4 regions of the Micromonospora sp. NPDC050200 genome follow, and region 1 is predicted to be linked to each of the others. Evidence: riboswitches for the same ligand, from Rfam matches in the RefSeq annotation. Region 1 holds a riboswitch; each other region holds the start of a gene.
The links. Region 1 has a riboswitch for cyclic di-AMP ahead of AB0I41_RS23330 (NlpC/P60 family protein). Riboswitches for the same ligand answer to the same signal wherever they lie in the genome.
Positions count from the first base shown of each region.

Region 2: another riboswitch for cyclic di-AMP. It lies ahead of AB0I41_RS06635 (C39 family peptidase); the one in region 1 lies ahead of AB0I41_RS23330 (NlpC/P60 family protein).
Region 3: another riboswitch for cyclic di-AMP. It lies ahead of AB0I41_RS12150 (hypothetical protein); the one in region 1 lies ahead of AB0I41_RS23330 (NlpC/P60 family protein).
Region 4: another riboswitch for cyclic di-AMP. It lies ahead of AB0I41_RS17980 (hypothetical protein); the one in region 1 lies ahead of AB0I41_RS23330 (NlpC/P60 family protein).

Region 1 covers NZ_JBFALG010000038.1:35,171-38,193, forward strand. The annotation lists gene dcd (dCTP deaminase) at 33-611, shown strand; gene AB0I41_RS23330 (NlpC/P60 family protein) at 655-1,695, opposite strand; cyclic di-AMP (ydaO/yuaA leader) riboswitch at 1,708-1,844, opposite strand; gene AB0I41_RS23335 (NlpC/P60 family protein) at 1,996-3,012, opposite strand.
Region 2 covers NZ_JBFALG010000006.1:105,849-108,871, forward strand. The annotation lists gene AB0I41_RS06625 (hypothetical protein) at 1-5, opposite strand, end outside; gene AB0I41_RS06630 (hypothetical protein) at 62-445, shown strand; cyclic di-AMP (ydaO/yuaA leader) riboswitch at 716-858, shown strand; gene AB0I41_RS06635 (C39 family peptidase) at 1,095-1,922, shown strand; gene AB0I41_RS06640 (hypothetical protein) at 2,036-3,023, opposite strand, start outside.
Region 3 covers NZ_JBFALG010000014.1:30,145-33,167, forward strand. The annotation lists gene AB0I41_RS12145 (hypothetical protein) at 1-298, opposite strand, end outside; gene AB0I41_RS12150 (hypothetical protein) at 417-1,475, opposite strand; cyclic di-AMP (ydaO/yuaA leader) riboswitch at 1,480-1,611, opposite strand; gene AB0I41_RS12155 (cation diffusion facilitator family transporter) at 1,753-2,667, opposite strand; gene AB0I41_RS12160 (AAA family ATPase) at 2,873-3,023, opposite strand, start outside.
Region 4 covers NZ_JBFALG010000024.1:80,340-83,362, reverse strand. The annotation lists gene AB0I41_RS17985 (carbonic anhydrase) at 1-470, shown strand, start outside; gene AB0I41_RS17980 (hypothetical protein) at 534-1,553, opposite strand; cyclic di-AMP (ydaO/yuaA leader) riboswitch at 1,558-1,688, opposite strand; gene AB0I41_RS17975 (YibE/F family protein) at 1,855-3,023, opposite strand, start outside.

The DNA of each region.
Region 1 (3,023 bases):
AGGTCACCCGGTCCGCTCGATATGGTGTGCCGATGCTGCTCTCCGACCGCGACCTGGTCTCCGAGATCAAGACGGGCACGCTCGGGCTGGAGCCCTTCGAGCCCACGCTGGTGCAGCCGTCCAGCATCGACGTGCGCCTCGACCGGCTCTTCCGGGTCTTCAACAACCACCTGTACACGCACATCGACCCGGCGATGCAGCAGGACGACCTCACCTCGATGGTGGAGGTCCCCGAGGGCGAGCCGTTCGTGCTGCACCCCGGCGAGTTCGTGCTCGCCTCCACGCTGGAGGTGATCTCGCTCGGCGACCAACTCGCCGGCCGGCTCGAAGGGAAAAGTTCCCTGGGCCGGCTCGGCCTGCTCACCCACTCGACCGCCGGCTTCATCGACCCGGGCTTCTCCGGGCACGTGACGCTGGAACTGTCGAACGTGGCGAACCTGCCGATCACGCTCTGGCCCGGCATGAAGATCGGCCAGCTCTGCATCTTCCGGCTCTCGTCCCCGGCCGAGCACCCGTACGGCTCCGCCGTCTACGGGTCGCGCTACCAGGGCCAGCGCGGGCCGACCCCGAGCCGCTCCTGGCAGCACTGGCGCACCTGGCCCACCCGCTGACCGCCGCGCCGGGCCCCCGGAACCCGAGGAGCCCGGCGCGCGCTCAGCCCGGCCGGCCGTAGCTGTGGACCGGCCCGTCGTCGACGCGCTTCATCTTGATCGGCACCCCGGCCTGGGAGGCGTGGACCACCCAGCCGCCGCCGACGTACATGCCGACGTGGTGCAGGTCGGCGTAGTAGAAGACCAGGTCGCCGGGGCGCAGGTCGGCCCGGCTGACCCGGGCGGTCACCTGGCGCTGCTGGCGGGCGTTGTGCGGGAGCGAGACACCGGCCTTGGCCCACGCCGCGAGCATCAGGCCGGAGCAGTCGTACGAGCTCGGGCCCTCGGCGCCCCAGACGTAGGGCTTGCCGATCTGGGCGCAGGCGAACTTGACCGCCGTTCCGGCGGGGCCGCCGGGGTAGCCGGCCGGGCACGGGGCCGGGCGCAGCGCGCCGCCGCCACCGTTGCCGTACACCTTGAGCCGCAGCTTCTGCAGCCGGTCGATCTCGGCGTTGATCTGCTTCTTCTTCGCGGCCAGCTGGGCCTCGGTGCGGGCGAGCTGGGCCACCATCTCGTCCAGCGGCGCCTTCTTCGCGGCGAGCTGGTCGCGCAGGTCCTTGACGGCCCGCACGTCGCGCTGCTGCCGCTCGGCGAACCGGTCGAGCAGTTCGAGCTGGTCGACCAGCTCGCTGGGGGAGCTGCTGCCGAGCAGGGCGTTGACGGCGGAGAGGTTCTCCCCCTTGTACGCCTCGGCGGCGAGGCCGCTGACCTGGTTCATCGCGAGGTCGACCTGGAGTTGCAGCGGTCCGATCCGCTTGGCCAGCGCGTCGGCCTGCCGGCGCTTGGCGGCCAGATCCTGCCGGGTGGCGTTGTGCTGCTCGATGATCGGTTCGAGGGTGTTCCAGTCCTGGTCGATCTGCCGCTCGATCTCGGCGACCGAGGGTTCGGCATGGGCCGCCGTGGCGCCACCGGTCAGGACGACGGCGGCACCGGCGAGGGCGGCGAGGGTGGTGGTAAAGCGGGACCAGCGTGGGCGCGGCGCAGCCGTCGGCCGGGTGACCTGGGTCGACCGGTACGACGGTGGCCGCGGGGCATGGTGTGCCACCGGGCTCCGTACTCCTTCTTCCGCGACCGCCTACCGGGTTAGCTGACGGGTTCGGGCGGGAAGGGAGCGCCCTACCGCAGTGGCTGCGGATTCACCCCGGCGTACCTGGGTCCCCGGTTCACCCGGAGGCGACTCGGCGGTGCCGGCCGCTGCCGCCCGGGTTGGACGGACCGTCGGCGGCCGACGAAGGACCAGAGTAGAGAGGACCGTTATCGATCCGCAACCCGCCATGCCGGGACAGGTCCGGATACGCGGAACCCCCGGTCGGGGTGACCGGGGGTTCGCGGTGGGTCGGACGGGTCAGTTCGGTCGTCGGAACCCGGCGACCGGCATGTAGTCGATGCTGGCGACCTGGACCGGCTTGCCGGTCCGGGGCGCGTGGACCATCAGACCGTTGCCGAGGTAGAGACCGACGTGGTGCAGGTCGCTGAAGAAGAACACCAGGTCCCCCGGGCGCGCCTCGGAGCGCGGGATGGACTTGCCCTCGTTCCACTGGGCGCCGGTGTGGTGGGTCAGGTAGATCCCGGCGGCCTTGTAGGCGTACTGGGTGAGGCCGGAGCAGTCGAACGAGTCCGGCCCGTCAGCGCCCCAGACGTACGGCTCACCCACCTGCTGGCAGGCCACCCGGATGGCGGTCTGCGCGGCGGAACTCACCACGCCCTTGATGGTGGGACAACCGGCCACCTTGACCACGGTCTTCGGCATCGCCGCCTGGAGCCGCTTGATCTCGGCGTTGATCTGCGACTTCTTGGCGGCCAGCTCCTTCTCCTGCTTGACCTCCGCGGCGATCAGCGTGTCGAGCTTCTGCTTCTCGGCGTCGTACTTCTGCCGGGCGTCGATGACGACCTGGAGCTCCTTGCGCTCCTGCGCGGCGAGGCGGTCCAGGATGGTCAGCTGCTCGGTCAGGGTGCCCGGCTTGGCGCTGATCAGCAGCGCGCCGATGTCCTGCGAGGGGCCCGTCATGTAGTAGCGGGAGGCGAGGTCGCCGACCCGGTTCATGGCCAGCTCGGTCTGCAGGGCCAGCGGCTGGATCTTCTTCTCCAGCTCGGCCGACTTCTTGCGGTTGACCTTCAGCTGGGCGCGGACCTTGTTGTACTGCTCGATGGTCGGTTCCAGCTGTTCCCACTGCTTGTCGATCGCCGCCTCGATCTCCTCCGGTGTGGGCGCGGCGTACGCCGGCACGGCGAGCATCCCGGCGCCGACGGCCACGGCGGCGACCAGTGTGAGCAGGCGGCGAGCGACCCGCCGCAGGCCGGCCGGGCGAGCCGGCGGACGACCCTGGGCGTGACGATGTAGGGGCATGGTTGCCACCGGCACCGACTCCTTAG
Region 2 (3,023 bases), on a different contig from region 1:
CGCACCCCCCCGCACCCCGGCCGAGTACGCCGGACGGGAGCGCTGGCTGCACCAGGCGGTGGTGGCGGCCCACTGGCGGGGCGAGCTGCCGGTGGAGCGGCTGCGGGACGTCTTCGCGCACCGGGACGGCTGGGACCCGCGGCGGCACCCCGTCGAGCAGGAGGCGCTGCTGGCCCGGGCGGTACGCGACGGCCGGCGGGACGCGTACCGGGCGGCGGCCGGGCGGGAGCGGTCGGCGTGGCGGGACGCCGAACTGGCCGCCGAGGCGGCCCGCGCCCTGGCCGTGGAGGCGTACGCGGCGGCGGAGCGGCTGCGTCCGGTGCGGGTGCCCGCCCCGCGGGCGGCGACGGCGGCGGCGCGTACCGCGCCCGCGGCGTGCTGGCGGCCCGCCCCGGGTGGGCTGACGGCGCGGCCAGCGTCCAAATCGTTACCCGGATTGCCGTGAGTCACGTCACGCCAATCGGGAAACCGGTCATCCGGGCACAGCCGGTGACATCGGCCTCGGCGATCCGGAGTGGTTGCCGCCAGGTCGTCCGGTTGCGGCCCGTTGGTTCCCGAAAAGCCGCCTGTCCCATTGAGTGACGTCAGTGCCGAACTGTACCGCAAATTCGTTGCCCTGATCATGTTTACGCAGCTGACAGCCCTTTGCGGGCACGCCGACCGGCCAGTAATGTCGCCCCGGTCTGGTGCGGTTTCCGATCGCAAGAGGCGACGCCGCGCCGACCCGCTCAATCGTGGATTTCCACGAACCGGGGACCCATGCACGTCCGGGGTGAATCCGCGGGCCACGGCCCGTGGTAGGGCTCTCTTCCCGCCCGAATCCGTCAGCTAACCCGGTAGGCGGTGTCGGAAGGAGTTCCATCCTCGTGCAGCCCGCTCGCATCCCTCGGTTCTCTCCCCACCTCGGTACCGGGGTGCTCCCGCCGGTCCGCCGCGCCCTCGCGCGCTGATCCCGGCATCCACCCCGCCGCCCGGCCACTGACCGGGCGCACCCCGCCGAGCGGCCCCCACACCGGTCCTCACACCGCGGGTGACATCCCGTCACGCGCCGGTCCGGCACGCCGCTCCCGCCCTCGTACCGTGGAGGAAAACACGTGAAGCACCCCCTGAAGCGGCAGCTGCGCCGGCTGGCCACCGAGCGGCCGTACCAGCTCGTCGCCGGTTCGGCCGCCGCGCTCGTGCTGGTCTCCGGCGCCGCCACCCTGTCCACCGGCGAGGCGCCCGCCGCCCAGCAGGCCTCGGCTGCCGTCGCCGAGGTGGCGCCCCGGCTGGACGACGTCGCCACCCGCAGCGAGGCCCGCGTCGCCACCACCCCGTCCGCCAGCGCCTCGCCCTCGGTCAGCGCCTCGCCGTCGCCCAGCGCCGCCAAGGCCACGGCGGACCCGGACCTGACCCGCACGGCAGCCCCGAAGCCGCCGTCGACCAAGGTCCTCAACTACGACTACCAGGCGCAGACCACCTACTACAACTGCGGTCCGGCGGCGGTGCGCAACGCGCTCAGCGCGGCCGGCATCGAGCGGACCCAGTACGAGCTGGAGGCCCCCCTCGGCACCACCGAGATGGGCACCAACTCCGCGCTGGACACCACCCGGGGCCTGAACCAGTTCGTCAAGGGCAACCCGTACCGGACCCGGATGTTCGCGGGCACCCCGAGCTCGGCGCAGATCGACCAGCTCCAGGCCGACGTGATCGCGGCGATCAACGACCGGCGGGGCGTGGTGGCGAACATCGCCGGCACCGCCACCGACACCGACGGCGGCTGGCACTCCTTCCCGGGCGGCCACTACATCGCCGTGGTCGGCTACCAGAACGGCGGCCGGACGGTCCGGATCGCCGACTCGGCGAACCCGAACCTGCCGTCGTACTGGATGAGCACCATCGACCTGGCGAACTGGATCGCCACCCGCGGCTACTCCGCCTGATCCCGTCCCCGCGCCTCGGGCGCCGGCTCCCTCCGGCCCGGCGTCCGAGGCGTTTTGGACGCGTGGGTGGTGCACCGGCGCGACCGTCCGAGCGCGGGCGGTCGACCGCGGTGTCAGTAGTTGATGAAGCCGTGCAGGGCGAGGTGATTCGACTTGGTTCCGCTCACTGTGTGGTCGATGCTCGACGGCCGCACGCTGCCCTCGATGAAGAGATAGTCGATCTTGCTCGAGCCGTTGGTCGCCTTCGATCCGTAGCCGGTCATGCCGAAGCCGCTCAGCGTGGTCGGCGCGATGCCCGTGCGGTTGGCGTCGATCCCCACGACCCGGATCGTCGACGCGCTCATCAGGCTGGTGGCGTCGGCGCCAATGTGGATGCCGGTGTTGGCGATTCCGGTGTAGCCATCGCCCGCACACGCATTCTGCCGGTTCTCCTGCGGCAGGTGCATGGTGGCGGCGAACACTGTGGTGCCGGTCGCCTTGATGGTGAACCTGGCCGCGATGGCGCTCGTACGCTTCCACTTGTAGTAGTCGGTGGTGTCCGGGTCGCTGTTCGGCGGCTTGTACAGGGTGCACCCGGCGCCGTTGTTGTAGGCCGTGCCCGGCTTCAGCCAGCCAGCGCTCCAGTACTTGGAAATGTCGCCGGAGGCGAGGCTGAGGGTCCTGGTGTTCCAGATGATCCCGTTGGTCTGCTTCTTCTTGAGGTCACCGAGACTCTGCGAGCTGCAATTGTGGGTGCTGCCCCACGGCTCCGGGTCACTCCAGGCCACGATTGCCCCATAGGTGCCGGCGGGATAGCCGAACTTGGCCGACAACTGGTCGGCGTACGCTTCGGCCTGGCCGGTGCCGCGAACCTGCTGCACGATCAGGATGTCGGGCGCCACCACGCCGGCGGTGCCCGTCGCGCCGTTGTCGTCCACGAGCATCGAGGTGAGGTGATCCGGCCCGGAGATCCGGGTGCACGTCCCGTCCGGGTTGTTGACGACCAGGTTCTCGATGTTGTTGTTGTAGACCCGCAGGACTCGGTCCGCCGCCGCGACCGCAGTGTCGCCGGGCTCGGTCGAACGCGCCGACGCAGGCGCGCTCGGGAGCGTGGTGAATGCG
Region 3 (3,023 bases), on a different contig from region 1:
CCAGGCCCGTCATCACCGTGGTGAGCCCCAGCTTGACCACCACCCAGCGCCAGCGCAGCAGCCCCCACGGGGTCAGCAGCGCGCTGGTCACCCCGACCAGCCACACCAGCACGCTCAGCGGCGCGAAGAGCCAGGTGGCCACCAGTGCCGCCGCCGGGTAGACCACCCCCGGGTCGGCCCCGCGCAGCCCGGCGACGCCGAGGGTGAGCAGCACGAGGTCCGCGCCGAGCCAGCCCAGCGCGGTCACCAGGTGCAGGGTGAGCAGGCTCTTGCGGGCGTCGGGGGAGAGTCGGGTCATGCCTTGATGCTCGTCCGGGCGCCGCGGCCTGTCGTGGGCCGACCGGCGACATTCGGCGTACGTCGGGGCGCGTACGGCGCGGGGCCCGTCCGCGCCGGACGGGCCCCGTCGGGGTCGGTCAGTAGACCGACAGGTGCACGTGGTTGGTGTGGTCGCTGGACGGGTCTCCGCCCGCCCCGCTGTACGACTTCCACCCGCTGCTGGGCAGCCAGATCTGCCGGTACCAGATCACGTAGAGCACGCCGAGCCGGTCGGCGTTGCGGATGAAGTACGCGGCCAGGTTGTTGCCGTACGTCTTGTCGCCGCCGGTGGCGTCGCCGCCGAAGCCGTCCTTCTGGGCCGCGAAGTCGCAGGCCCGCCCCTTGGGATGCTCACCCGACCCGCTGGGCCGGTAGCAGGAGACGTACCGGGTGAAGCCGGCGGCCTTGGCCTGCTGGAGTGCGTTGAGCATGCGCGGGGTGATGCAGCCGTTGGCCGGGGTCGGGTCGTTGACGCTGCACGACTCCGGCGGCCAGGAACCGTCGGAGTTGCGCGGCGCCGGCCGGGCGGTGGCGGTGGAGGTGCCCCGGTTGGAGCCGGCGGTGGCGGTGGTGGCGGGCTTGTCGGCGGCGGCCACCGCGAGCGCCCGCTCGGCCTGCTGCTTGCGCTTGGCCATCACCGCGACCTGCTTGCGCTCCTCGACGATCTCCTTGTCGAGCGCGGCCCGGGTGCGGGTGGCCTCGTCGCGGGTCCGGATGAGGCCGCGCAGCTCCCGGTCCTCGTTGGCGGCGACGGTCTCCAGCGCCGCCGCCCGGTCCAGGAAGCCCTCCGGGCTGGAGCTGTTCAGCAGCGCCGACACCGGCCCCAGCCGGCCGGTCCGGTAGGCCACGCCGGCGATCTCGCCGACCTTGCCGTGCTGGACGGTCAGCTCCGACTCGATCGTCCTGAGCTGCTCGGTGAGCTCCCGCTGCCGTTTGGTGGAGCGTTCCAGCGCGGCCCTGGCGTCGATCCAGCCCTTGCTGGCCGCGTCGAGCTGGGCGCGCAGGGCGGGGCTGCCGCCCTCGTCGTCGCCGGGTGCGGCGGCGAGCCGGGTGGCGGGGGGAGCGGCGGCCACCGGGACCGGCGCGGACGACACGCCGAGGGCGAGCGTCGCGACGACCGTGGCCGCCAGCCGGGCGGTGGTACGTCGTACGTGCATGCACATGTCCTTCCGTCAGCCGCCGACCGGGTTAGCTGACGGGTTCGGGACGGAAGATCCCTACCGCTGACGCGGATGCACCCCACGAACATGGTTCCCCGGCTCGCCCGGGCGGGCGATTAGGCGGCGGTCACCGCCGGCACCGGTGGGTGCCGCCTGGCGGAGGCCGGGACCGAGCCTACCGGTACGGGTGTGACACCCGCCCGTTTCGTGACTGAGGGTACTGGAGGTAATCGTGGTGTAGGTGACATAACGGGATAACAGGTGCCCGATTTTGTCACCACTCCACCTGGCCGCACGCGCCGGGGGCGGCGCCCGGCTCGATCTGGAGGGTGGCGTGCTCGATGTGGAAGTCCTCGTGCAGGGCGCTCCGGGCCGCGGCGAGCACCGTGCCGACCTCGGCGCCCGGGGCCATGGTGAGGTGGGCGGAGGCGACCTCCATGCCGGAGGTGAGCGTCCAGACGTGCAGGTCGTGGACCTCGGCGACGCCGGGGACGGCGGTCAGCCGGTCGTGCACGGCGGTCACCTGGAGGTGCTCCGGGGCGGCCTGGACCAGGATGCGGACCGCCGCCCGGCCGAGCCGCCAGGTGCGGGGGAGGATGAACAGGCCGATCGCCACCGCCACCGCCGGGTCGGCCCACCACCAGCCGGTGCCGGCGATGAGCAGCGCGGCGCCGATCACGCCGAGCGAGCCGAGCAGGTCGCCGAGCACCTCCAGGTACGCCCCGCGCAGGTTGATGCTCTCCTGCGCGCCCTCGCGGAGCAGGGCGAACGCGACGAGGTTGGCCAGCAGGCCGAGCACCGCCACCGCCAGCATCGGGCCGGTACGCACCTCCGGCGGGTTGCCGAACCGGCGTACCGCCTCGATCAGCACGTAGATCGCCACCCCGCTGAGCAGGACGGCGTTGGCGAGCGCGGCCAGCACCTCCAGCCGGTAGAGCCCGAAGGTGCGCTGGGGGTCCCCGTCGCGGCGGGTGGTGGCGGTGATGGCGGCCAGGGCCATGCCGATGCCGAGCACGTCGGTGAACATGTGCCCGGCGTCGGAGAGCAGGGCCAGTGAGCCGGTGCCGAACGCGGTGACCGCCTCGATCACCATCAGCGCGGCGAGCAGCGCGAAGGCCGCCCAGAGCCGCCCCCGGTGGCGGTGCGCCGCGTTCGCGACCGACCCGTGGTGCTCATGCCCTGCGCCCACGCCCACACCTTCCGTCGCCACCGCCGACCAGACCTAACCTATGCTCACATCGCTATGTATGCAACTAACCCGGCAATCGGCCCCCGATGCGCCGCACTTTCAGAGAAAGAGTGGTCTCCGCGGGCGGAATGGCCACTCTTTCTCGGAAAGTGCGCGGATTCCGGGCGGGGTGGGAGGGCGGGGTGGGAGGGCGGGGCGGGGGCGGTCAGGGGGTTGGGTCGATGGTGGTGAGGCGCTGGGTGGCCCGGGAGAGGGCGACGTAGAGGGTGCGTACCCCCGAGCCGGGGTCGGCCCGGATCTCGGCCGGGCAGACCAGCACGACGCCGTCGTACTCCATGCCCTTGGCCTGGAGGCTG
Region 4 (3,023 bases), on a different contig from region 1:
TCGACCGCGGCCTGGGTGACCTCTTCGTGGTCCGGACCGCCGGGCACACCGCCGGCCCGGAGGTGCTGGGCAGCGTCGAGTACGCGGTGAGCGTGCTGGGCACCCCGCTGGTGGTGGTGCTCGGCCACGACTCCTGCGGGGCCGTGCAGGCCGCCCGGGACGCCGCGCGTACCGGCACGTCGCCCGTCGGCCACCTGCGGGCGGTGGTGGACGCGGTGGCGCCCAGCCTGCGGCGGGCCGCCGAGCAGGGCGTCGACGACATCGACGAGATCGTGGACATCCACATCGCGCACACCGTGGAGGCGCTGCTCGGCAACTCCGCCGTCCTGGCCGGTGCGGTCGCCGCCGGGCGGTGCGCGGTGGTCGGCATGTCGTACCGGCTCACCGCCGGCGAGGTGCGGACGGTGGCCGCCGGCGGGTCCGCTGCCGCACCGGCCCAGGCCGACCGCGCGGCCGCCGTCGCCGGCTGAACCACCCGACGCGACGAGGGCCGCCCCCACCGGGGACGGCCCTCGTTCGGTACGCGTCGTGCGCTACAACATCGACATGTGCACGTGGTCGGTGTGGTTCGACGGTCCGCTGTACGACCTCCACCCGGTCGCCGGGAACCAGATCTGCCGGTTCCAGATGACGTAGTAGATGCCGAGCCGGTCGGCGTTGCGGATCAGGAACGCGGCGAGGTTGTTGCCGTACATCCGGGTGTCGTTGTTGTACCACGGGGCGAAGCCGCTTCTCTGCAACGACCAGTCGCAGGCCTTGCCCTTCGGATGCTCCCACGGCCCGCCCGACCGGTAGCAGCCCGCGAACCGGCTGAAGCCGGCCCGCCGGACCTCCTTGTACGCGTGCAGGGTGCGCGGCGTGATGAGGCCCGAGGTGGTCGGGTCGTTCTCGGTGCGCGACTCGGAGCGCCAGCCGCCGTCCGCCGTCCGGCCGGGGCCGATCCGGGCGACCGGCGACGTCGCGTCGACCAGGCCGCCGGTGAAGCCCCGGCCGCCCACCAGCGCGAGCGCCTTCTCCGCCTCGCGGCTCTCCCGGGCCATGTCGTTGGCGAGCTTCTGCTGCTCGCGCACCTCGGCGTCGAGCGCCAGCTTGGCCTGCTCCGCGCGGTTCTTGGCGGCGGTGACCTCGGCCAGCTTCTTCGCGTTCACCATGTTCAGTTCGTCGAGCGCGGCGGCGCGCCTGACGAACGAGTCCGGCGCGTCGCTCTCCAGCAGCATCGCCAGCGCGCCGATCCGGCCGGTCCGGTACGACTGCGCGGCGATCTGGGAGACCTGCGGCCGCAACGCCTCCAGCTGGTCCTGCGCGCGGCGCACCTCCAGCCCGAGCTGCTGCTGCCGCTTCTTGGACTTCCCCAGCTGCGTCTTGGCCTTCGAGTACTCGCGGTTGCGCAGCTCGATGACGTCGGTGAGCAGCTTGGGCTCGTCGTCCTCCTCGTGCCCCGAGGGGGTGGGGGTCGAGGGAGCGGCGATCGCGGCTGTCGGCCCGGCGAGGATGGCCAGGGCGGCGAACACGGCCACCACCGGTGTCAACCAGCGGCGCAGGGGTGCCGTCACAGTGTTCCCTTCCGTCGACCGCCGACCGGGTTAGCTGACGGGTTCGGGACGGAAGTGGCCCCTACCGCTCGCGCGGATTCACCCCATGTACCTGGTTCCCCGGCTCGCCGTACGGCGATTGGGCGGCGGCACCGCAGGCGCCGCAGCGCGCCTTCGGCGGTGGCCGGCAGCGAGGTTACCTGACAGCCGTGCCGGGGATCTACGTCCAGAACCCGACTAATCGCGTTATTTCGTCGTGGCGTTGCGTGACGAGTGACGCGTTCGTCAGGTTCCGCGTCGTCGTCGGTCACGCAGCGGAGTTTCACCATGCGGCGTCCGTGCTCCTTTCCGGGTCGGGCCACCGTGCGGGGCCCGGGGTGGACGGTCCGCCGTGACCCGGCGCGCTCAGCGCCTCGAGCGCCGCGTCCCGCTCGACGGAGGGGCGGGGCGTGGGCGCCGGACCGGAACCCCGCGCCGGGTCGGCCGTCGGGCCACGGCCGGCGGTGGCCACCAGCGCGGCCAGCCCGGTGGTCAGCGGCACTGCGGCGACCAGGCCGAGCGTCGCCACCGCGCTGCGGACGATCTCCTGGGCCAGGAACTCGCTGGTGAGGATCTGGCTCACCGGCCGGCTGTCGGCGGTGAGCAGGAGCAGCAGCGGCAGCGACGCGCCCGCGTACGCGAGCACGATGGTGTTGACCGTGGAGGCGATGTGCGCCCGGCCGACCCGGGTGGCGGCCCGGTAGAGCTGCGTCCGGGACAGCCCGGGGTTGGCGTGCGCCAGCTCGGTGACCGTGGCGGCCTGGGTGACGGTGACGTCGTCGAGCACGCCGAGCGAGCCGATGATGATGCCGGCCAGCAGCAGCCCGTGCAGGTCGACGTCGCGCTGGTACATCGACAGCGTGGTGGCCTCCTCGCTGCCGTACCCGGTCAGGTGGGTGGCGGCGGTGGCCAGCGTGCCGAGCAGCCCGGTCAGCACCAGGCTGCCCAGCGTGCCGAGGACCGCCACCGAGGTCTGCGCGGTGATCCCGTGGGTCAGGTACAGCACCACGAACATGATCAACGCCGAGCCGGTGACGGCGATCAGCAGCGGTGAGCCGCCCGCGGCGATCCCGGGCACCACGAAGGCCAGCAGGATGGCGAAGCTGGCGCCCAGCCCGGCCAGCGCGGCCAGCCCGCGCAGCCGGCCGAACGCCACGATCGCCGCCGCGAAGAGCGCCACCAGCAGCAGCAGGGGCTTGCCCCGCTGGTGCTCGGCGATCTGGTAGCTGCTGGCCGTGGTGTCGGCCGGGTCGGAGAGCTGGACCAGCACCACCTCGTCGCCGACCGCCACACTGGGCGCGCCCGGGCCGGCCGGCACCGGGGTCTCCACCTGGCTGCCGCTGTCCGGGCCCTGCTCGACCCGGACCGTCACCGTCCCGCACGGACCCTCGGCCGCCCCGGGCGACCCCTCGGGGGCCTCCGGCGTCGGCGGGCACGGTTCGGTCACCACCC